3 regions of the Formosa sejongensis genome follow, and region 3 is predicted to be linked to each of the others. Evidence: riboswitches for the same ligand, from Rfam matches in the RefSeq annotation. Region 3 holds a riboswitch; each other region holds the start of a gene.
The links. Region 3 has a riboswitch for cobalamin ahead of R6X41_RS15285 (ribonucleotide-diphosphate reductase subunit beta). Riboswitches for the same ligand answer to the same signal wherever they lie in the genome.
Positions count from the first base shown of each region.

Region 1: it holds a riboswitch for cobalamin, as region 3 does, so the genes downstream of both, R6X41_RS13395 (TonB-dependent receptor plug domain-containing protein) here and R6X41_RS15285 (ribonucleotide-diphosphate reductase subunit beta) in region 3, are expected to answer to the same signal.
Region 2: it holds a riboswitch for cobalamin, as region 3 does, so the genes downstream of both, R6X41_RS13945 (TonB-dependent receptor plug domain-containing protein) here and R6X41_RS15285 (ribonucleotide-diphosphate reductase subunit beta) in region 3, are expected to answer to the same signal.

Region 1 covers NZ_JAWQUN010000014.1:62,697-71,056, reverse strand. The annotation lists gene R6X41_RS13410 (ABC transporter ATP-binding protein) at 1-22, opposite strand, end outside; gene R6X41_RS13405 (FecCD family ABC transporter permease) at 24-1,052, opposite strand; gene R6X41_RS13400 (ABC transporter substrate-binding protein) at 1,053-2,207, opposite strand; cobalamin riboswitch at 2,412-2,624, shown strand; gene R6X41_RS13395 (TonB-dependent receptor plug domain-containing protein) at 2,655-4,487, shown strand; gene R6X41_RS13390 (NHL repeat-containing protein) at 4,498-5,553, shown strand; gene ppnP (pyrimidine/purine nucleoside phosphorylase) at 5,715-5,996, shown strand; gene glyA (serine hydroxymethyltransferase) at 6,108-7,382, opposite strand; gene fahA (fumarylacetoacetase) at 7,494-8,360, shown strand, end outside.
Region 2 covers NZ_JAWQUN010000015.1:81,798-90,157, forward strand. The annotation lists gene R6X41_RS13915 (DUF4369 domain-containing protein) at 1-402, shown strand, start outside; gene R6X41_RS13920 (LrgB family protein) at 501-1,208, opposite strand; gene R6X41_RS13925 (CidA/LrgA family protein) at 1,218-1,580, opposite strand; gene R6X41_RS13930 (PH domain-containing protein) at 1,903-2,280, shown strand; gene R6X41_RS13935 (PKD-like domain-containing protein) at 2,374-3,501, opposite strand; gene R6X41_RS13940 (YncE family protein) at 3,520-4,656, opposite strand; gene R6X41_RS13945 (TonB-dependent receptor plug domain-containing protein) at 4,674-6,686, opposite strand; cobalamin riboswitch at 6,795-6,985, opposite strand; gene R6X41_RS13950 (alpha/beta hydrolase) at 7,870-8,360, shown strand, end outside.
Region 3 covers NZ_JAWQUN010000019.1:44,289-52,648, forward strand. The annotation lists gene R6X41_RS15270 (efflux RND transporter periplasmic adaptor subunit) at 1-956, opposite strand, end outside; gene R6X41_RS15275 (sigma-54-dependent transcriptional regulator) at 1,164-2,516, shown strand; gene R6X41_RS15280 (sensor histidine kinase) at 2,506-3,849, shown strand; cobalamin riboswitch at 4,602-4,791, shown strand; gene R6X41_RS15285 (ribonucleotide-diphosphate reductase subunit beta) at 5,050-6,324, shown strand; gene R6X41_RS15290 (ribonucleoside-diphosphate reductase subunit alpha) at 6,328-8,067, shown strand; gene R6X41_RS15295 (heparinase II/III family protein) at 8,138-8,360, opposite strand, start outside.

The sequences.
Region 1 (8,360 bases), on a different contig from region 3:
TATGTTTATTAATTTCCTTCATCTTAAAACATCAAATTTCGTTTTCTAACCAACAACCAAATTACTATTGGAGCACCTACTAAAGAGGTAATCGCATTAATAGGTAAGGTATAATCACTATTCGGGATTTGAGCAATGGTATCGCAAATCAGCATAATAATACCACCAAATAACACCACTGCAGGTAATAATATTTTATGATTAGAGGTATTAAAAACCAAACGAGTTAAATGTGGAATTGCCAACCCAATAAATGCTATTGGACCTGCAAACGCGGTTATTGTTCCTGCCAATAAACTTGTTGCAACTATAATAAATAAGCGGCTTTGTTTTATATTCAATCCTAAACTTTTTGCATAATTATCGCCTAATAACAATGTGTTTAATGCTTTTATTGAGGCTAAACTTAACAACAATCCAATACTATATATCACACCAAAAATTGCTAATTCTTGCCAAGATAAATTTCCTAAACTACCAAAACCCCAGAACACATAACGTTGTAATTGTTCGGCCGAGCTAAAGTAAGATAACACACCAACAATAGCACCTGTTATACTTGCAAACATAAGTCCGATAATTAAAATAGCCATAGTATCTCGCACTCTGGACGATACAATTAAAACTGCTAGAAGCACTAAAAAACTTCCTAAACTCGCGGCGATAACCACACTCCATTTAGAAGTAAGTAATATTGCAAATGCTCCGCCAAAAAGCCCTGATCCTAAAATAACCAATGCGACTCCTAAACTAGCGCCAGAGCTAATTCCCAACACAAAAGGTCCTGCTAACGGATTTCGAAAAAGTGTTTGCATTAAAAGTCCAGAAATACCCAAACCAGAACCGACTAATATAGCAGTAATCGCTTTTGGTAATCTATAATTCTGAATGATATAACTCCAAGACTCATTGTCCGGATTTCCGAAAATACTTTCGAAAACACCATGAAGCGGAATAGACACCGACCCCAAACTAATGTTGATAAAAAAACAACATAGCAACACTACAATGAGTATTATAAAAGCGGACTTATATGACTGTTGATTTTGCAATTAATGTAGCTTTTTAAAAAAGAATAATTCATAGTCTTGAAGTAATTCTGGATGACAAATTTTAATCAAATCTTTAAGAACTAAATCAGGTCTTGCTTGCCCTAGTTCGAAATACAAAACCCCTCCGGTTTCCCCTTTAGTGTTTGCCATTGTATAGACGTTTTGCTGTGTAAAGGCATTAAATTTTGTGTAATGAATATTGGCTTTTTCCAAATCTTTTAAACTCACATAAATTGAAGGGTTAATCCAAATATTAGCCGCTTTAGCTTTATTAAAAACCGTTTCGAAATTTAAAGCTAAACTTCCAGAACCTTGGGTGTTTTTCCAAAGATAATTAGCGTTTGCATCTTTTAAAAGTTGTGCTTCAGAACTTGTTCCATTTGGCATATACCAAACATCTTTATACATTGCCCCACTAAAAACACTAGGTTTAATTTCTACATTTTCAGCCAAAGTTTTGGCTTTTAAATATTCAGTTTCAATACCATTATAAACAGTTTCTGCTTGATCTTCTTTATTAAAAAGCACACCAAATAATTTAATCCATTCTGCCTTTGCTAACGGAGATTCTTCAACCCAGTCTCCATTATAAATCACTGGAATATTTGCTTTTTTAACCATTTCCAAAGAACTGTTATTGCCATCGACACCAAAAGCTATTACAGCATCAGGATGTAGTTCTAGTAACACTTCTGTATTTATGCCTTCATTTTTTCCAAGTTCACGAATCTTTTCATTATCAATTCGTGTTCTTATTTTTTCTGAAGACACATATTGGGTGCCAGGAAAACCAACCAACTTTTGCTCCTCACCTAATAATTCTAAGCCTGGTAAATGCGTTGTAGATGTTACTACAATGCTTTCAACTGGAATTGGGATAATAGCATCAAAGTCATCTGAATCTAGAGAAATACTGTCTTTTTTGTCTTTATCGACTAAAGCAAATTTAAACGTCTTATCGGCTTTTGGCCACGGACTATAAATTTCTAAAACTTTATAATTTTTGTAAGATATAACCGAAAATCCTTTAGCATGTTTTAAAGGCAATTCGACACTTTGTTCCTGAATTTCTTTAACACCTTTAGATTCGTTTTTACAACTAAAAGCGATTACTAGAAGTATTAATACTAAAGATTTTAACTGAAAAGACTTCATTTAATAGCTATTTAAAATGAGTTTATAATGGGTGTCAAAATTCTGAAATATAATACAAATTTTAACATTTAAAACAGTTCAAATGTAAGCATATAATTTTCAGACGAAATAAAAATGTTAGATTTTTGATAGAATTTCTTAATAGAAATACAACTTACTCTACAAAAAAACTAGGTTTTATATTCCAATCATAATAAAAACCTTATTTTTGCAGCGAATTTTGGTTCATATCATTTAAAATGATGGATTAAATGGGAATTGAGTTAAAATCTCAAACTGTTCCCGCAACTGTAATCTTAGTTTTGCTTTGCAAAATGCTTGTTATTAAAACTTCAATATACCACTGATTATTTTTAAAATCGGGAAGGTGAATAACAAGACGAGAGTCAGGAGACCTGCCAAATTCAGCATAAATAATTGACTTTCGGGCAAAAGGTCTTAAGATATATGAAAATAAAACTAATAGTATCCTTATTCTTTTTTATATGTGTTCCAACGATTCTCGTTGCGCAAATGGATTCTATTCAAAAATTAGATGAAGTTTTAATTACAGCCGATTCTCAGTTAGGCACCTTTAGCAATTCACAAACTGTTTTTGTATTATCGGATAGCATTATTACTATAAATCAGCCTTCATTAACATCTTTATTAAACTATAACACGCCTATTTATTTTAAAGAAAACGGTTTAGGCATGGTGTCTTCACCTTCATTTCGAGGCACGACAGCACAACAAACTGCTGTGATTTGGAATGGGATAAACATTAATTCTCAGCTTAACGGTCAAGCAGATTTTAATACTATAAATACTTCAGATTTTAATTCGATTAGCGTGAGAAGTGGTGGTGGCAGTGTAATTTATGGTAGTGGTGCTATTGGAGGAAGTATTCATTTAAACAATAATTTCGATTATACTGAAGGCTTTCAAAATACCATAAATAGTAGTTACGGAAGTTATAATACCATACAGATTAATTACACCGGAAATATTGTTGCTAAGGATTTAAGCGCCAATATTGGTGTGAGTAGAAACAGTTCTGATAACGATTACGATTTTGTTGATTCTGATAATTACAACCTAAACGGCGCCTATTATAACACAAGCCTAAATGCGAACTTGAGTTATAGATTAAATGAAAAAAATATTCTGAAATTCTACAGCTATGCATTTGATGGCGAACGTCATTTTTCATTGATACTTCCAAATGAAACACCTACAAAATATCAAGATTTTAACACTCGAAATTTAATAGAATGGGATGGATTTTATAATAAAATCACTTCAAAATTAAAATTAGCATACCTAACCGAAGATTATAAATATTTCGGAAATGTGAATTCTGATTTGTATACGTTTGGATATGTAAATTCTATCATTGCAAAATACGATTTTACTTATGCTCCGTCTAAAGATATAACCATAAATACTATAGCAGAAGCAACACAGAATAAAGGTGAAGGCTCTAGCATAGCAGACGAAAAAAGAGAGATTGGTAGTTTTAATTTATTATTTAAACATCAATTTAACATCTGGTTTTTATACGAATTAGGGCTAAGACAAGACATAACGAGCGAGTATAACAGTCCGTTTTTATATAGTTTGGGGTTAGAATTCCAAATTACTAAACCCTACTCTATTACGATTAATGGTTCAAAAAATTTCAGAATTCCAACCTTCAACGATCTGTATTGGGAAGGCAGTGGAAACCCAGATTTAAAACCAGAAACATCGTATCAGGCGGAAATTGGTAATCATTTGACGTTAAAAAACACCAACCTCACTGTTACGGCATATTATAACGACATTACAGATATGATTCGGTGGTTACCGAACGGATCGAATTGGCAACCCGTTAATACCGACCATGTTATTACTTACGGTTTAGAGGCACTATTTCAATATGCAAGAACATTTAACGCACATCGTATAACTTTAAATAGTACTTACGCCTATACAGTTTCGGAAAATCAAGCCACCAATAAACAACTAATATATGTACCTTATAATAAGGTGACGGCGAGTTTAGGTTACAATTTTAAAAACATATCGGCATTTTACCAGTGGATGTATGTAGGCAGCGTATTCACCACTACCGATAATAATCCGAAATACGAATTAGACGGCTATCAAATCTCTAATATCGGAATAGATTACACCTTTTGTGACACCTTTACTTTAGGCGGAAAAGTTAATAATCTCTGGAACGAAAACTACAAAAGTGTTAGCAGCAGATATATGCCAGGACGAAATTATTCAATTTATTTAAACATTAATATATAACTATTTTACTATGAAACAGACACACAAACTTTTAGCTTTTGTATTCGCAAGTGCGGCACTTTTTAGCTCATGTAGCACCGATAATGACGATGATATTCCAGATGTACCAAAAGGAGATTATGAAGATGGATATTTTGTTTTAAATGAAGGACAATTTGGAAATGTGGGAACTTCCGGAATTTCTTTTATTGGAGAAAATGAACTTAACGAATCTGATGCTTATGCTACTGTAAATCCTACTGCTCCTGAAATTGGAGATGCTTTACAAAGTATGTTTTTCGATGATTATAACGCATATATTATAGCAGGTTCTTCCAATCAAATAACTGTTGTAGACCGTTATACTCTTGAATATGTAGCAACTATTTCAACGAATCTTACTGCGCCTAGATATGGTGCTATTGCAAATGGTAATGCATATGTAACAAACTCAAATGGCTGGGACGATGGTACTGACGATTTTGTAACTGTAATTAATTTATCAGATTATTCAACATCTACTTTTCCAATGAAAAATGCTGAACGTGTTATTGAAGAAGATGGTATGCTTTATTTCGCTAACGGTTATTATGGTAATGGAAATGCTGTAACTATTTTAAATCCTAATACAAGCGAAACTACCGTTGTTGATTTAGGAGCTGGAAATTCTCCTAATTCTTTAGTTGAAGAAGATGATGTGCTTTATGTTTTAACAAACAGTTATACTGATGGTGCTTCTGTTTTTAAGATTAGTACATCTTCAAAAGAAATTACAGAAACCATCCCTTTAGACTTATCTTCTCCAAAACAATTAAATATTGAAGACGATATCTTGTATTTTACAGATGCAACTTCTGTATATCAATTAGGTATAACAGGTACAACACCTTCTAAGATATTAGAATATACATCTACTTCTGAGTATGGTGCTATGTACGGTTTTGCTGTAGAGGATGATACAATTTACATCGCAGATGCTGGTGATTTTGCTTCAGCAGGAACAACTTACGAATACACATTAACGGGTACTCCATTAATATCTTATACCGTTGGTATAGCTCCAAACGGATTCTATTTCAACGATTAATTCATTCCCAAATGTACCATTAACCGAGAGAAATCGTCTAAAAAGAAATTTTTAGGCGATTTTTCATTTTCTATTCCTATAGAATTTTAAGGGTTTATCTCCACTTACTTGTCCTTTATAAAGCATTGTTATACTTTTAACATTCATTAAAACCAAATATTATGATATCAAGCAACACCTATTTTGAAGGTAATGTAAAATCTTTAGCCTACCAATCGGCAACCGGAGCATCTACTTTAGGAGTTATGGAAGCAGGAACCTACGAATTTGCTACCAACAAACATGAAACTATGAATGTTATAGAAGGTTCAATGACAGTATTATTACCAGAATCTAGCACTTGGGAAACCTTTAAAGCAGGAGAAGCTTACCAGATAGAAGCTAATAAAACGTTTCAAGTTAAGGTATCTGAGCAAACGTCTTATTTATGTCAGTATAAATAGAAGGTAGTATCGTATTAAATACGATTACGATGCTCTTTTCTAATATTGAAAATACTTAAAACTAAAAAGGCTACCAATTGGCAGCCTTTTTTAATATTTATAGTGTACAGATTAGAATACGAATAATGGTCTATCGGCCATAAGTGCATTCACTTTAGTTCCAACACCTTCTAAAATAGCGTCGTCTTCTAAGTTCACAATAACCTCATCGACTAAATCTACAATAGTTTGCATATCGCTTTCTTTTAAACCTCTTGTTGTAATTGCAGCAGCTCCAATACGGATACCAGATGTTACAAATGGAGATTTATCATCGAAAGGCACCATGTTTTTATTCACAGTAATATCTGCTTTTACTAAGGCTTCTTCAGCTTGTTTTCCTGAAACATTTTTATTTCTTAGATCGATAAGCATCATATGATTATCTGTACCTCCAGAAATAATATTATATCCTTTTGCTACAAAAGCGTCGGCCATAGCAGATGCATTTTTCTTAACTTGTAACATATAAGTAAGGTAGTTATCTGTAAGGGCTTCACCAAAAGCAATCGCTTTAGCAGCGATAATATGCTCTAATGGTCCACCTTGGTTTCCTGGGAATACAGCAGAATCGAATAAAGAAGACATTTTTCTTTTGTTTCCGTTTTTAAGTGTAATACCAAAAGGATTATCGAAATCTTCACCCATCATAATCATTCCACCTCTTGGTCCTCTTAACGTTTTATGCGTTGTCGTTGTTACCACATGACAATGAGGAATTGGATCGTTTAATATACCTTTTGCAATTAAACCTGCAGGATGAGAAATATCGGCCATTAAAATTGCACCAACACTATCTGCAATAACACGGAAACGTTTAAAATCAATATCACGTGAATACGCTGAAGCTCCAGCAATAATTAATTTTGGTTGCTCTTTTGTAGCGACCTCTTGAATTTTATCGTAGTTTAAAACTCCTGTTTCTTTTTCTACACCGTAAAATGAAGGATTATATAATTTACCTGAAAAGTTTACTGGAGAACCGTGTGTTAAGTGCCCACCGTGAGATAAGTCGAAACCTAAAATTTTATCTCCAGGTTTTAAACATGCTGCAAAAACAGCCGTGTTTGCCTGACTACCAGAGTGTGGCTGAACATTTACATAAGCAGCTCCAAAAAGTGCTTTTGCACGATCAATGGCGATTTGTTCAACTTCATCGACAATCTCGCAACCACCATAGTAGCGCTTACCAGGATAGCCTTCAGCATATTTATTAGTTAAAACAGAACCTGCAGCTTCCATTACTTGGTCGCTAACAAAGTTTTCTGAAGCAATTAATTCTAAACCATGTAGTTGGCGTTGTTTTTCAGCTTCTATTAATTCAAAAATTTGTTCGTCGCGTTGCATCATTATAATTATCGTTAAAAATTAGTCAAAAATAACAAATAGATTAGTTAAATACATCAAAAAACATATATTTGAATATAATTTATTAAACAATTAATTAACAATTACGCTATGCAAATATCAGCAAACAATCCCGATCGTAAGACATGGTTACATGTTGACAAAAATTCGGATTTCCCTATACAGAATATTCCTTTCGGTGTTTTTCTTACTCGAGACGACATTATTACTATAGGAACTCGAATTGGAGATACGGCGATCGACCTTGGTGCATTGCATCAATTGGGTTATTTTAAAGACATTCCTCTTACAGACGATATATTCCTTCAAGATACTTTAAACGATTTTATTGCCGACGGTAGAAAAACTTGGCGTGCTGTACGTAATAAAATCGCTGAAATTTTTGATGCGGATAACGAAACTTTAAAAAATAATAAACAACATAAGGAAGTTGTTCTTTTTCGTTTAGATGAAATTGAAATGCAACTCCCTATAGAAATTGGAGATTATACCGATTTTTACTCAAGTATAGAACATGCAACCAATCTTGGGACTATGTTTAGAGGGACTGAAGAACCTTTACTTCCAAACTGGTTACATATACCTATTGGGTATCACGGTAGAAGTTCGTCTATAATCCCTTCTGGTATTCCGATTCACAGACCACAAGGACAAACATTACCTCCAGATGCTAAGGAACCTGTTTTTGGCCCTTCAAAACTTATTGATTTTGAATTGGAAATGGCATTTATAACAACAGATGCTAACGATTTGGGGGAACCGATTCCTGTAAATGAAGCCGAAGAATATATTTTTGGTTTAGTTCTTTTTAACGACTGGAGTGCGAGAGATATTCAAAGTTGGGAATATGCGCCTTTAGGGCCTTTTTTATCTAAAAACTTTGCATCTTCTATGTCACCATGGATTGTAACTTTGGATGCTTTGGAGCCTTACAGAGTTCAAGGACCAAAACCTATA
Region 2 (8,360 bases), on a different contig from region 3:
AATATTAATACTACACTTAAAAATTTCGTAATTGATGCTAAAATTACGGGATCGAAAAATCAAGTATTTTTAGACGAATACAATTTAATAAATTCAAAAATAAGTAATGCGCGTTTGGATTTAATTAAAGCTAAGTTTGAAGCTACAAGAGCACAAGATTCGGTTAAGATTGACAGTATTATTAATTATGACATGAATTTAATTAAACGTAAATATTTATATACTGTAAATTACGCCATAAATCACAGTGGTGCAGAAATAGCACCATATTTAGCATTATCTGAAATATACGATGCTAACGTTAAGTGGTTAGATACTATTAATAGCTCGCTTACACCAGAAATTAAATCTTCTAAATATGGTAAGCAATTACAGAGTTATCTTGAAGATATTAAGAAGTAATATCCTTCTTAAATACAAAAGACAAAGGCTTCACGTTTAATTTTCGTGAAGCCTTTATTGTGTTGAAATTTGACTTTTATAGAATAGTTGTTCTTGTACTAAAACTCAATCCATATTCCTAAGAACGCAATAATATAAGGCGCTAAAAAGGCCGTAAAAATACCGTTTACAATAAGCCCGATACTAGATAACGCTCCAAAATTACCACTAATTTCCATGGATTTTGAAGCTCCTAAAACGTGAGCGGCCGTTCCCATTGAAATCCCTTGAGAAATGGTGCTTTTTATACGTGAAATTTTCATGATTTCATATCCAAAAATAGATCCTAATATTCCGAACAATATAACAACCGAAGCTGTTAAAGGAGGAATTCCTCCTAAAGTTTTAGATACCTCTATAGCGATAGGTGTTGTAACCGATTTTGGAGCTAACGAAAATATTATTTCTTTAGGTGCTCCCATTGCTTTAGCAATTAAAACTACAGAAACAACGCCTGCAATACAGCCTACTAATTGCGATACAATAATAGGAATAGCTTGTTTCTTAATCTTTCCTAATTGTTGATATAAAGGCACACCTAAAGCCACAATTGCTGGTTTTAACAAAAACTCAATCATCCTACTTCCTTTATGGTAGGCTTCAAAATCAATTTTAAAAAGAGTTAAAAATCCGATGATAAAAATGATAGCAATTAATACCGGATTAAGAAATAACATTTTTGTCTTCTTCTGAATATTCTGTGCAATAAAAAAAGCGACAAACGTTAAGGTAAGAATAAAAATTTCTGAGTTTAAAATAGCATTCATAAACTTAGCTTAAGAGTTTTTATTTTTTTTGAAGGTGTTTTTATGTCTCATAAACAGTTGGTGTGTCCAACCTGTACATGCAAAAACGATAATGGTTCCCAAAGTAGAGGCTACAATTATAGGCCAAAAAGAGGCTTTAATTAAATCAAGATATAACATAATGGCAACTCCTGGAGGCACAAAAAAGAATGCCATATTCTTAGTTAAAAAAGTACTAAGTCCCCTAACCCACTCTAATTTTATCCAACCTAATTCTAAAGACAGCGTTAAAAGCAACATTCCTATTATACTCGATGGCATTTTAATTCCTGTAAGATAAACCACAATCTCACCAAAAAGTAAACACCCTAAAATTATTACTACTTGCCGCATATAATGTAGTCTTTATAAGTACTACTAAATTCAATTAATTAGTCGCACACATATTAATTATTCTAACCACAAAAATAACCATTAACTGACTAAAAATGGACAGAAACCCATTTGTTTTAACCATTTTAAGAGATTTTATACAATAAAGCAAACACGACTAAAATGATTCAGAATATCCATTATATATGGCATGAAAATTACTAAAAAAGGATATAAGTTATTAAAAATTGTAAAAACGCTATGATGTCATCGTATTCAAAATATCTTTGTAAGATATAAAGTTGTCATTATACGACTCATTAAAATTTTAAACTAATTACACATGGGAATATTCAATAAAATATTAGGAAATGCTTCTGAAGTGTCTCCTGAACAACTAAATGAAAAATACAAACGATTACTAATTGATGGAGAATCTGTAGAATTAGGATTTAAACTCTTAAGAGACACTTTTATGTTCACAAATAAGCGTTTAATTTTAATTGATATACAAGGACTTACAGGAAGTAAGCAAGAATATAGGTCGATGCCTTATAAGAGTATTTCTAGATTTTCTTTAGAAACGGCAGGGACATTCGATTTAGATGCTGAATTAAAAATTTGGATATCGAGTGAGAACTTACCTTCCGTAAGCAAAAAGTTTAATAAGAGTATAAATGTCTACGAAGTTCAGAAGTATTTGGCCCAGAAAGTCATGTGATTTCCCTATAGCAATCTAAAGTAATACCTAAGAAAAAACGCTTCAAAAATAAATTTTGAAGCGTTTTTAATTTATAGTTTAAACTTAAAAGAACTAGTCGATTAAACTTAAATCGGCAACACCTTTTACCTCTGTAGATAATTCACCTAACCAACCCATATTAGCTTGGATACCTGTTTGGATTTTAATAAAATCTATTCCTGATAATAAAACTGATTCTCCTGCTGCATTAATAGCATCAGCAATATCGATACGATCTCCACCGGCAGTATTATCTGCATAACCGTATTCAAATGCCGCACTTGTTATAAATGTAGGATTAGTCATATTCACATTTTCACTTGTTAAAAGCGTCCCTTGTATGGTATAAGAATCTTCGGTAATCCATTCTGGATAATACGCTTGCTTATGAAATGCATTTTTAGCCACAACTCCTGTAGCGCCCTCGCTATCTTCCCAAGCCACATCGTCATCGTCTGAAGCTGGTTTAAAATAAGTCATACTGTAGTTACGAATTGTTCCTTCTAAATCGTGACCACTTCCTTTAATTTCATACCAAGTATCATCAGCGATTCCGTTAGCATTTTCATCTTGCATTACCCAAATAACTCCAGGTTCAGCAAAACTAGACATTGCATTTCCATACACTATAAAATCATTTTCGTCTGTAGTATTTATAACTGTATGGTCGAATCCTAAAGTAATTGAACCTCCCCAAGCACCTAGAGTTACAAGTCCAGTTGCTCCATTTAAAACACCTTCTGCACTTTCTAAATTCCCTGGATTTTTATTTATGAATTGTCCCGGAGCAGGTAAATATTCAAATAAATCTGTAACATAAGCTATACTACTGGCTGTTGTAGGACGAATAAAAGCATCTACAGTTATCGCGTAATCGAAAGTAAATTCTCCACTTATATTATATGCACGATACGATAATGCATAGTCGCCTGAAGTTTCAGGAGTAAAATTATAAGAGGTTTCTGCAGACACTAAACTATCTCCAATAAACCATTCGTTTGTATACTCTGTATTATTTAAAGGTGTAGCTTCAAAAGTAATAGTCGATCCCATAGACATTGATACGGCTTGTTCTTCTACAGACAATTCAACTTCAGGAGCTAAAAGTGGATCTTCATCGTTTGAGCATGCTAAGAATAAAGCACTACATCCTACTAAAAGGGCGAATTTGTTTGTTGTTAAAAAATTTAATTTTTTCATGTTCTTCTTTATTTATATTTATTGAGGTTGATATACAAATTGGATTTTGGCAGGAATATCGCCAGTAACGACTTTCCATTTAAATTCACCATCCGAATCGAAACAATACAAATCGCCCGGCGTAACATAATCTTTGGCGTCTGTAATGTAAATGTCTTCGTTATCTGGATTTATAGCGATTCCGTAAGGAATTTGAATAAGATCTTCATTACCTGCTGCGATAAAAGAACCGTCTAAAATGGTTTCCGTTTTCGTATCTAATTTGCTATAGGAAATGGTGTTTTCTCCAGTAAAATAATTAAATTCGGTACTGTAGATGTAAGCTATATTGTTGTGAATAGTCATATTGCTAACGGCTAAATCGAATGTTTTTTTAACAGTTTCTGTCTTTGTGTCTACAACGTAAAGCTTTGAAAGCGTTTCAAAATAATCCCCTCTAGAAGACACATACAAATCGCCTTCATCATCAATTTTTAAGCGATGTAAGTTTATACCAACTTCAATGCGTTTTGTTTCTGTAAAACTTGGAATATCAATTACAGAAACGGTAGTTTCATAATCTGGCGGACTATAGCCTCCAGAATTTGCAACATAAATCTTATTATTGTAAGCAACTAATTCTTCAGGCTGGCGGCCAACATCTACTTTACGCGTCACACTTAAACTTGTGGTATCAATTTCGTTAACTTGACCTTGTGGAGCACTCGGATCTCCAATAACACCCAAATAGGTGCTTAAATAGGCTTTCCCTTCATAAAAGGTGATATAGCGACAATTGTCAACATTAATTTGTTTCAATTTTTCACCTGTTTTCACATCTAAAACCTCAACTTTATTTGATGCATTAACAACGATATACATTTTAGAACCGTAGATTCCTATATCATTTGCAACATCCCCTAAACCTCCAACTTCGTTTGGATTCGCGTCTTTAAAGCGCTCTCTTTTATATTCTCCAGACTCAAAATCCATAAAATCTAGGGAGGCTTTGTTCATAAACATATTCCCTTCATTAACAACATAGAATCCTTTCAAAACTGACTCAACATCGGGTTCTTCAGGTTGTTGAATATCATCATCGACAGAAAATGTGTCGTCTGTTCGACAGGAGTAAACTGATAAAACAGTTACAAAAAGGAGTAGAAACTTTTTCATAGGATTTTATATAAATTTTAAAGTGTATAATTAAGTGTAAGGCGATACGAACGTCCCGGCATTGGAAAATTCTTAATCACATCGTATTGTTGATTTAAAACATTGTTGACCTCTACCCCAACTTGCATGGGATTTTCAAAAAATGGAAATGTATAATTCACCGATAAATCATGCGTGTACCACGGCTGCACATAATTAGATTCTATATTTGCTTTTTGACTGTAACGGCTTCCCGTATAGATAAAACTGTAGTTAAGCTGAAAGGCTTTGAAACCCGCCATTACAGTTGCGCTCCCACTGTTTAATGGGATATACGGAATTTGATCGCCATAACTATTGCTTCCTGGAGTGACATCTATGGATTTTTGATACGTATAATTAACCATTCCCGTAACATCCAAATCAGCAGTGAATTTTAGGGATGATTTTAAGCCAACCTCAACACCTGTCGTTTCCACTTTTCCTAAATTGAGCATCATCCATCGGAATAAATTTGCTCCGGGAACAGCTACAATTTTGTCGGTAATCCATACTTTATAAACATCGGCTTGGACTTCAAAAAATGCCGACGGATTCGCATGCTGATACGAAAACCCAAAGTCAATTTGTTCGGAATCTTCAGGTCTTAAGAAGGTGTTTCCAACAAAGGTGTAATACAAATCGTTAAAAGTTGGCATCCTGAAAATATTTTTATAAAACGCACGTAATCTTAAATCTGAATTTTGAAAAGGTTGTACATTAAGTAATACTGAAGGTGAAAACTTCTGAAAATCGTCTGCAGAATCATAAGCCTGTACTGTTTCATAAACGGTAGTACTTAGTACACTTAGTTGAAGGTTTACACGTTTAAAAAAGAAATTGCTCGCCAAAGCATTCAACAAGGTAAATCGCTTGGGATATGCAAAACGATACAGGTTGGCATCGAGTGTGCTTTCCTCAAAATCTGAAGCTAGAGATACGTCCCAAAAAGGCTTTAGTTTAACAGTATTTACTATGGAAGTATAATATTTTTTCTGATTGTATCTATTGTCTAAAATCCCATCTAGAGACACAATTTCAGGATCGACATATCGGGTGTAGACATCTTCATATTTTCCACGAATCACAAAGAAATAAGAATCGCTCACTTCATATCTAAATTCCCCTTGAACAAAACTATTCTGATCCCATAAGCGTTGCGGACGTTCAAAGCGATTCGCTACAATTGCACCAGGCAATCCGCGTTCGGAATCGAAAAAATAGTATTTTATTTGCCAGCTACTTTTTTCTGAAGGATTCCCATAAAGTGCCGCTTCCAAACGATACGATTTTATATCGGCATTATTTCGAACAGCAATCGTATCGTAACTTCCGTTGGTGTATCTAAATTCATATTCCCCATCGGCAGACACCAATTCCGAACTTATTCGTGCGGCTAGTTTATCACTTAATCTATAATCGAATGACAACGAAGGGTTAACCAATCCGAAAGACCCCGTTTTAAAAGTTAAATCAGCTGCATATTTTTTCTCATTTTCAAAATCCGGAAGCTTAGATTTTAAATAAATACTATTTGCAGAAGCATAGCCATTTGCAGACTGGTCTAAATCGGTACGCTGTCCTTGGTAAAGGCTCACTTCTTCCATATTACTTAAGGAATATTTCCCTAAATCGACTTGACCATTTTGAGCATTTCCCAAGCGTACACCATCGTAAAACACTCCTGTATGCTGCGATCCCATACTACGAATGTTCACTGTTTTTAATCCGCCAATTCCACCGTAATCCTTAAGCTGAACACCGCTAAAATACCGAATCGCATCGGCTACATTTAAACTATTTAATCGGGTTAGTGTCGCTCCATCAAGAGTCTGTACAGGCGCCGGAGACACATGTTTTTTATGTTGTGAATTGTTGTATTTTAAAACAACCTCTTTTAATGTTGTGGTAGTAGAAATCGTATCCTGTTCCTGTGCAAATACCGACACCGAACAGCAACATGCTAAACACCCAATTAAAATAGAATTATAAAAATATTTTAAAAACCTCACCTCATTTAATTTAGCGCCAACGAGGTAGACTAACCACGACAAAACATGGCTACTCCTATAGAGAAGAATAATAAGATTCTAATCCCAGCTTTTATCCCCGAAAGCTATTTGAATTACTAAAAAATGGCAGGTCTTCTGACTTACTCCTTCCACCCGGCCTTCCCTTTCTATTGAAAAGTGACACTAAATTAGGCTTCAGTTATGAGCTTACAGCTGCGGGACAGTCTCGGATTTACACCGAATTCCCTTTTAATGTTTGCGTTAAAAAAAACACAACAACCATTTTCCCTTTATACTTTAAAAAAAACAAATTTAATCAAATAATTAAGGAACAAACAATCAAAATTTGACGCTCATATTATTAAAATTATTTGTAAACTAATTTTATCTCACTTATTTAAGATGAAATATTTCCTTTAATAAGGACGACAAAAGTAAAAGCTCAAAAATTGATAAATTATGATATTTATCATACGATATCAATTTGCTTCTAATTTGTAATTATTCTGAAGTTAAGATCTTCCTTCAGGTTTGAATGATATAGAAATTATTGTAATTCTATTACACCTCATTTGCACCCTAAAAGTAAGAATTCAGAGTTAAATAAGAATTAACAGACATCTCGATAGAACAAATCAATTCAATATCTTTTAAGCACTAAATTATACCAAGCTCCCATTTGAGGTAAAAAAATATTCTTATAAAAATATAAAAATTGTCATTTTGAAAACTTTGATATCTATTCCCCTTTTAATACAGACTCACTGGAATCATTTTTCTCGTTGCAGAAAGAATATGTACTTCTAAAATAGCCATGTTTCATAATACTATTCTTATTCAGCAATTTATACGATGCATCTCCGAGATCCAATTGTGACTAGTTCTACTAGGTTTAGTCAATATAAATTTCATGGTATACAACTTGAAAACGAAATAAAATAAGTTGTTAAATATCCTATGGCACCTTGAAAACGATAAAATCATTTCAGTTTTAATCTTAATATAAAGAACTAAAAGATCACAATAGTCAATCAAGGATTTAATGCAAATCTCAACTTTTCATATCTTACCCCAGGAACGACTACAAAGTTTCGTCCGTTTATTAATCTAAATAAATTATTTTTAAAATCGTAAATTGAATATTTAAATTTATCATGTACAGAGGTTACAAAAAACACCCATTATGAAAAACATATTATGTTACCTATTCCTCGGATTCCTTATTATGGGATGTGCAAAAAAATCTGCAATTAACGATCCCATACCTAAACATGACAATTTTACTATCGATTCTAAAATTCTAGAAGAAACACGAGTAATTAATGTTTGGACTCCTCCAAATTACAGCACTAAAAATGACACCTTTCCTGTGTTATACATGCCCGACGGAGGTATAAAAGAAGACTTTCCACATATTGCAAATACACTTGAAAAACTTATAGAAAGCAGTAGCATTCCACCTTTTATTCTTGTTGGTATTGAAAACACAGAAAGAGGTCGAGATTTATCCGGTCCTTCTCAAGAAGAAGCCGATGCAGAATATTGTCCGCTTACAGATGGAGCCAAAAACTTTAGAGCCTTTATTACAGATGAATTAATGCCTCAGATAAATAAAAATTATCGCGTATCTAATCAAAAAGGAATCATTGGAGAATCTCTAGCAGGATTATTTGT
Region 3 (8,360 bases):
AACTTCATATCTACTTGAAATCTACCATTGTTTACTTGCGTAAATACCTTTTTAATAGCTAAGGTGTATTGCTTATTATTAAATGTGAAGGTTCCCGTTTGCCCGTTATATATTCTAGAAATATAATGTTCGTCTATATCTACTCTAACTTTATAACCACTCAACACATCTACTTGCCCTAGACGCATACCTTTATCTATAGATTGTCCTATTTCAGCATCTAAGGACGTTAATTGCCCATCAATAGGTGCACGAACAACTAAATCACCTACTTTTTTACGCATTAATTCCAAAGCACTTTGCGTTCTAGCATAGGAATTTTTAGCCTGATTGACTTCCAGAAGTGAAGAGATTGTATCTTCAGACAACACCTGTTTAGATAATTTCATGCGCTCCTTTTGATAATCGTAATTATTTTTTGAAGACTCATAATCCATTCTCCCAATAACGCCTTTGTCGTATAAACGTTTATTTAAAGTATAGACGCGATCCGCTTCAATAAGGTCACTTTCCACATCTGTAAACTGATTTTGTCTATTAATGGTGTTTTGACGAGCTGCATTTTGAGAAATCTGCATCTGTGTCAATAAATTGTAAACGGATGTTTCTTGATTAACAAGACTCAACTCTAAGTCTGTATTCGATAATCTCAAAATAGGTTCGCCTTGCTTTAAAATGGCACCATCCTCAACAAATTTTTCTTCAACACGTCCACCTTCCAAAGCATCCAAATAAATGGTAGTTATCGGAAGCACAATCCCATTTACTGGAATGTTTTCTTGAAACACATCTTGAGCCACTATATTTATGGAAATACGTTCTTTTTCTATATTTAATTTAGAACCACCCGAAGTTTGCAGAATTACATATAGTATTAAGGCCACAATTGCGATAATGGCGGCAATAAGTCCGAGCTTTTGGTTTGAGAATTTTTTCTTTTGTATTGGAACGTCCATTTTTGAATTATTAATTACACGTTATCATTAGAGAAGATAATGCCATAAATTTAAGTGTCTAAAATTCAGACAACTAACTATACGTTCGTTTTTAAAAGTGTCCGCTTTTGATACACTTTATGTTCGAAAACGCACACTTTTTAGAGTATAATTAATTTTGGTTTTGGAAACTTAAGAAGCTGAATTTAAAATTGTAATATTGTAATCATGATATTAAAAAACGCGACAATATTAGTTATAGATGATGATGCTGATGTACTTACAGCGTTGAGACTTCTTTTAAAACCGTTGGTTAAAGAGGTTGTAACGGAAAAAAATCCAAGTAATATTTCATCTCAAATTGAACGGACTACATACGACATTATTATTTTAGACATGAATTTTAATGGGCTCGTTAATTCTGGAAATGAAGGTATTTTCTGGCTGAATAGAATTCAGAAACAGCGTCCAGAAACGTCGGTTATATTAATGACTGCTTATGCAGATATTGATTTGGCCATAAAAGGACTTAAAGAAGGTGCCGCAGACTTTTTAATGAAGCCTTGGAAGAATGAAAAGATTGTCGATACTATTACAACCATCCTGAATAATAAAACAGCCAAGACTACTAAATCAAGTCCATTAAATTCAAATACCGTTGAAATAGTTGGGAACAGCGACATCATGAACGATGTGTTTGTAAAGCTAAAAAAAGTTGCACCAACAGATGCTAACGTTCTTGTGCTAGGCGAAAATGGAACTGGTAAAGATTTAATTGCTCGAGCGCTACACGATAATTCCAACAGGAGAAACAACCCATTTATAAAAGTAGATGTTGGTGCTCTAACAGAGTCCTTATTTGAAAGTGAATTGTTTGGTTACAAAAAAGGTGCATTTACAGATGCGCGAGAAGATAGAAAAGGACGTTTTGAAGCTGCAAATGGCGGAACCCTTTTTCTTGATGAAATTGGAAATATAAGTCTCAATCAGCAAGTCCGATTATTGACTGTACTCCAAAACAGACAAGTAACGCCTTTAGGCTCTAATGAACCTATAGCACTTGACATCAGGTTAATTTGTGCGACTAACCTTGCGCCTGAAACATTGGCGGACGAAAAAAAATTCAGAAAAGATTTAATATATAGAATTAATACCGTCGATATTACAGTGCCGCCTTTAAGAAATCGCGGGACAGATATCACAGAATTGGCGCACTATTTTGTTTCGCTTTATGTCGAAAAATACAATAAAAACCCATTCACTTTTGATGCCGGTTTTATTTCCAAACTAAAAAAACATGACTTTCCAGGGAATGTTAGAGAGCTTCAATATGTTCTTGAACGTGCAGTAATTATGACCGATGGTAATGTTTTAAAACCTGAAGATTTAGTATTTTCATCTATTGAACATTCAAATACTACAATTAATGTTGCTACTAAAAGCTTAAATCTAGATGAATTGGAAAAAAATGCCATTTTAACAGTTCTAGAAAAGAACAAAGGGAACGTTTCAAAATCAGCCAAAGAATTAGGTATTACCAGAGCTGCACTGTATAGAAGATTGGAAAAGTATGAATTATAGAGTCTACATATTTAAACTTTTCTTTAGAATTTTAATTCTCGTTGGTTTACTCCTAGGATTAAAGTATACGGTATCTATCGATAGCACTTCCTTATCAGTAGGATTAAGTATTGTAATATTTTATGTTTGCGCAAACACCTATACTTTTGTAAAACGTCGTTTTGTTGTGATGGACGATTTTTTTGAAGCCGTTAAATATCGTGATTTTTCAAGATGGTTTCCAGAAGATAGAGGACCAAAAGATATTCGTTTTCTTTATAAAGGTTTTAACGAAATAAATAAAACAATAAAAGAAATCAACTCCCAAAATCAAGCACAATACGTATACCTTCAGAAGATTTTGGAAATGGTAGATATTGGTATTATTGCGTATAATCTCGAAACTGGAGATGTACTTTGGAGCAATGATTCGTTTAGTGAAACACTTGATGTACCGTCTTTTAAAAACGTGCGTTTCGTTGAAAATAGAAAACCAGAATTGTTTAATACCATTTTCGAAACCTACCATAGAGAACCCGACTCTATTTCTATAGCACTTCAAAATGAAAGTATAAAAATATTGATTTCTGATACCGTTTTTCAGGTGAAAGAAGAGGCGTTTAAATTGATTGTAATTCAAAATATTGATGATACTTTAAATAAAAATGAATCTGAATCATGGAAAAAATTATTGAGTGTGATGACTCATGAAATCATGAATTCCATTACCCCAATTTCGTCTTTAGCAGATACACTTCAACGAAATCTACAAGTGGCCATAGAACAGCCAAAAGAATCTCATTTAGATTTAGAAGATATAAATTCCGGTATAAAAACAATTAAAAACAGAAGTGAAGGACTTTTAAAATTCGCAAAAACGTATAGAAGTTTGAGTAAAGTCACGCATTTAAATTTACAAAGAGTAAAAGTTTCAGAGCTTTTTGGCACCATTCAATTACTGATGGAACCCTCTATAAAAGCTAAAAATATAAGTATTGAATTCAATAGTTCTGTCCCAAAATTAGAATTGGATATAGATACGCATTTAATAGAACAAGTGCTTATAAACCTAATATTGAATGCTGTTGATGCGTGTAAAGACCAAACAGCTCCTGAAATTAAAATTTCAGCATCGCAAAGTCCTAATAGAGATATTGTACTTAAAGTGTATGATAATGGTTCAGGGATTCCTAAAGATATTTTAGAAAATATATTTATTCCTTTTTTTACAAGTAAAACAACTGGTAGCGGTATAGGTTTAAGTCTGTGTAAACAAATTATGTTACTCCACAAAGGACGGATTATTGTAAAAAGTGTTGAGGGAGAAGGTTCTGTTTTTAGTCTTATTTTTTAAGGTTTAAAACTAATCATGTCCTAAATATTATTATATGTTCATTTTTTTCATTGATAAAAAAGATCCTTCGACTTCGCTCTGGATAAACCAAGCCAAAAAAAATCTAGACTTACGAACTTTTGTCTAAACGTCATGCTGAACTCGTTTCAGCATCTCATTATTAATGAAAATCAAAGGTTCAAAAGTGAGACTCTGAAACTAGTTCAGAGTGAGGAACTTTAATTGAGCTCAAATCTGCCTACCAGCAAGTAAACAGCTTCAAATTTTACGATAAATTTTCGATAGGCCAACCAAAAAACAAAATTCAATTTTTATAGATAAAGTAGCTCCTTCACCACAAGTAATTCCACAAAGTAAACAGCGGTAAATGTTTTTTAAAAGGAGGCAAAGGTTTAAGACTCTATTGATTTAAAACAAGTCCATATTTGTTAACCATCATAAATTCTAACGAATATTAAACACCTGTTTCTGGCATATTTAAAGTATTCAAAATATCTAAAGACCTAAAAATTAATACCCCCTTCTAACGCCTCCATCTTCTTATCTTTTTCCACAGCTTTTTTAAAATCTATTCTTAATAAAACCCAAAAATATTCAAATTTAAAATAACGTATTATCCTCTTTATGTAGCAATTACAGTTGTTCGCAAGTCATAAGGTTTTGGTTTAAAATCATTTATAATTTGTTAATAATTAAATATAAAAAAATTGAAAAACATGCTTTAAGTTTACAAATAGTAGATAAATTTGTACTCAATTTTAACTGTTAATGGTTGTCAAGTTTAGCGACTCGTCATTAAAAGGGAATCCGGTGTAATTCTGGAACTGTCCCGCAGCTGTATGCTCAAAAAAACTAAAACCCTAGTGTGGTCACTTTTCTAATGAATGGGAAGACCGGGTGTAAGGAGTAAGTCAGAAGACCTGCCATTTTTAATTAATAATTCAACACGCTTTCGGGGATTGAAGCTAGAATTAAGAGCTTGCCTATGTTATATACTATTGGCAACTTTTATCTACCTCCATCAGCTTTGCTAAAATTATTACAACAGTTTTAATCATGAGTAATAACTAATGGTTTAAAAAAAAATTACAATTCGATCAAAGTAGTCGTTGACTAAAAGGATAGCGTTTTTTTTAAAGATTTATTAAAAAAAATCCCAATGTAATTGTAATGGGATTAAACCAACTTTATATAGCAAATATGGAAATAATACAAATTGTTAAAAGGAATTTTAAGTCAAAACCTTTCGATCTTCAGAAAATCACAGATGCTGTTACAAAAGCCATGTTAGCCGTTAAACACGGTACGCGCGACGATGCTGCTTTAATTGCAAAAGCGGTATATATAGAGTTGCTCAAACGTAAAAATGAGGATGAAGGTTATGTGCCAACGGTAGAAGAAGTACAAGATATTGTAGAGCAAAAACTAATGTTTAGTGAATTTCTGGATGTTGCAAAAGCCTATATTATTTATAGAAACAACCAGACGCAAAGCAGAAAAAGTAACATTTTCGAAAAACGTATCAATTTAAAACCTTACGAATATCCGCAGCTTTACGAATATGTTTCTGCTATTAGACATTCGTATTGGATTCATACAGAATTTAATTTCACCAGTGATATTCAAGATTTTAAATCGGCATTAACGCCAGTAGAGCAAAGTGCCATTAAAAATACCATGCTTGCGATATCGCAAATAGAGGTTGCAGTAAAAACCTTTTGGGGCGATATTTATCACCGTATGCCTAAACCAGAAATAGGATCTGTTGGTGCTACATTTGCAGAAAGTGAAGTTAGACATCACGATGCCTATTCTCACCTTTTAGAGATTTTAGGATTAAATAATGAGTTTGAAAAACTAAAGAAAAAACCCGCTATTATGAAGCGTGTTCAATATTTAGAAACGGCTTTAAAAAATGCTAAAAGTGAAAATAATGAAGAGTATGCAGAATCTGTATTATTATTTTCTCTATTTATAGAACATGTCTCTTTGTTCTCTCAGTTCTTAATCATTATGGCGTTCAATAAGCATAAAAACATGCTTAAAGGAATTTCGAATGTAGTAGAAGCTACTTCTAAAGAAGAACAAATTCATGGTGATTTCGGTATCGATCTTATCAATATTATTAAGGACGAACATCCTGAATGGTTTAACGATACTTACAAGGTTATGATTCAACAACTTTGTGAAGAAGCTTATGTTTCGGAAAGCAAAATAATAGACTGGATTTTCGAAAAAGGTGAATTAGATTTTATTCCTAAAGCAGTGATTAACGAGTTTATTAAAAACCGTTTTAACAACTCCTTAGAAAGTATAGGAATAGATAAAATATTTAAAATTGACCAACCCTTATTAAAAGAAACGGAATGGTTTGACGATGAAATTATCGGTACAAAACACGGAGATTTCTTTGTTAAACGATCAATTAATTATAGTAAAAGAGCACAAAGCATAACCAGTGACGACTTATTTTAAAAAATGAAAAACAACACTTATAATCAAGAAACAGTGCAGACTTTAGAACACAATAATAAAGAAACAGAAACGTTTACATGGTTAAACGAAAACAGTCGTAAATTTTTAGAATCTGGATATCTTACCGAAGGTGTTTCACCAGAAGAACGCATAAGAGACATTGCAGATCGTGCTCAGGAGATTTTAAAAATGCCTGGATTTAGTGATAAATTTTACAACTATATGTCCCAAGGGTTCTACTCTTTGGCCTCTCCTATCTGGTCTAACTTCGGACAAAAACGTGGCTTGCCAATTAGCTGTTTCGGTTCGCATATAGACGACGATATGGGAAATATCCTATTCACCCAATCCGAAATTGGAATGATGTCTAAACTAGGAGGTGGTACTTCTGGATATTTTGGAAAAATACGTCATCGAGGTGCAGCAGTAAAAAATAACGGAACAGCGTCTGGAGCAGTACATATTATGCGCCTTTTCGAATCTATGGTCGATGTAGTGAGTCAAGGTTCTGTTCGTCGCGGACGCTTCTCTCCATACTTACCAATAGACCATAAAGATATTATGGAATTCTTAGAAATCGGTTCTGAAGGAAACGCCATCCAAGAATTAACACATGGTGTTACCGTAACAAACGCCTGGATGCAAGCCATGATCGATGGCGATGCTGAAAAACGTACAGTTTGGGCTAAAGTATTACAAAGTCGAGGCGAAATGGGCTATCCATATATTTTCTTTACAGATAATGCGAATAACGGTACTGTAGATGTGTATAAGGATAAAGACCATCCAATTTACGCGAGTAATTTGTGTACAGAAATTATGTTGCCTTCAGACGAAAATTGGTCTTTTGTTTGCGTGTTATCAAGTATAAATCTGCTTAACTACGATCAATGGAAAGATACGGATGCCGTAGAAACCATGGTTTACTTTTTAGATGCGGTAATTTCAGAATTTTTAGAGAAACTAGAATCCTATCGCGATTCAGAAAGTCGTGAAGATCGTCAGACCTTCCTATTTATGGAACGTGCTTATAATTTTGCTAAAGACAATAGAGCTTTAGGTTTGGGCGTTTTAGGTTGGCATTCGTTATTACAATCTAAATCGTTATCTTTTAATAGTCAAGAGGCTTTTAATTTAAATAGTGAAATCTTTAAAACCATAAAAGAACGTTCTTATAAAGCATCTGAAGCACTTGCAAAAGACCTTGGAGAACCAGAACTTCTTAAAGGGTATGGTAGAAGAAATACAACTTTAAACGCCATTGCTCCTACGACGTCGTCAGCATTTATTTTAGGACAAGTTTCTCAGGGAATCGAGCCCATTTGGTCTAACATTTATGTTAAGGATATTGCGAAAATTAAAACAACCATAAAGAACCCCTATTTACTTGAATTGTTAGAGGAAAAAGGAAAGAACACTGATGACGTTTGGAATGACATTAGAAGTCGAGACGGTTCGGTCCAACATTTAGATTTTTTAACCGATGCAGAAAAGGCGGTATTTAAAACCTACTCAGAAATCGACCAAATGGATATTATTTATCAAGCGGCAAACAGACAAAATCATATCGATCAAGGACAATCTTTAAACATTATTGTGCATCCTGATATGCCGACAAAAGACATTAATAAAATTCATATTAATGCGTGGAAATTAGGCTTAAAATCGTTGTACTATCAACATAGTATGAACGCCGCTCAAAAATTTAAACAAAAGAAAGATTGTGCAAGTTGCGAAGCTTAGTCTAGCTAATTTTCACTCAATCGTATAAAAGAACAACCTCATACTCAATATTGTATGAGGTTGTTTTTTATTATTTAGTAGTTTCTACTTTCACCTCTTTTCCATTAACAATTTCTGAAATTTTCACTTGCGGAAGTTCGCCTTTTAAATCTGTTATACTAATTGTTTGAGTACGGCCATCTTGCAATTCAACCGTAATTTTATTTGATGATTCTGAAGTTATATTTTTTATAGCCGAATGCCCTTTATAAGGTTCTATCAAACTAAGAAAAACAGTTTCCTTCTCTTTTACT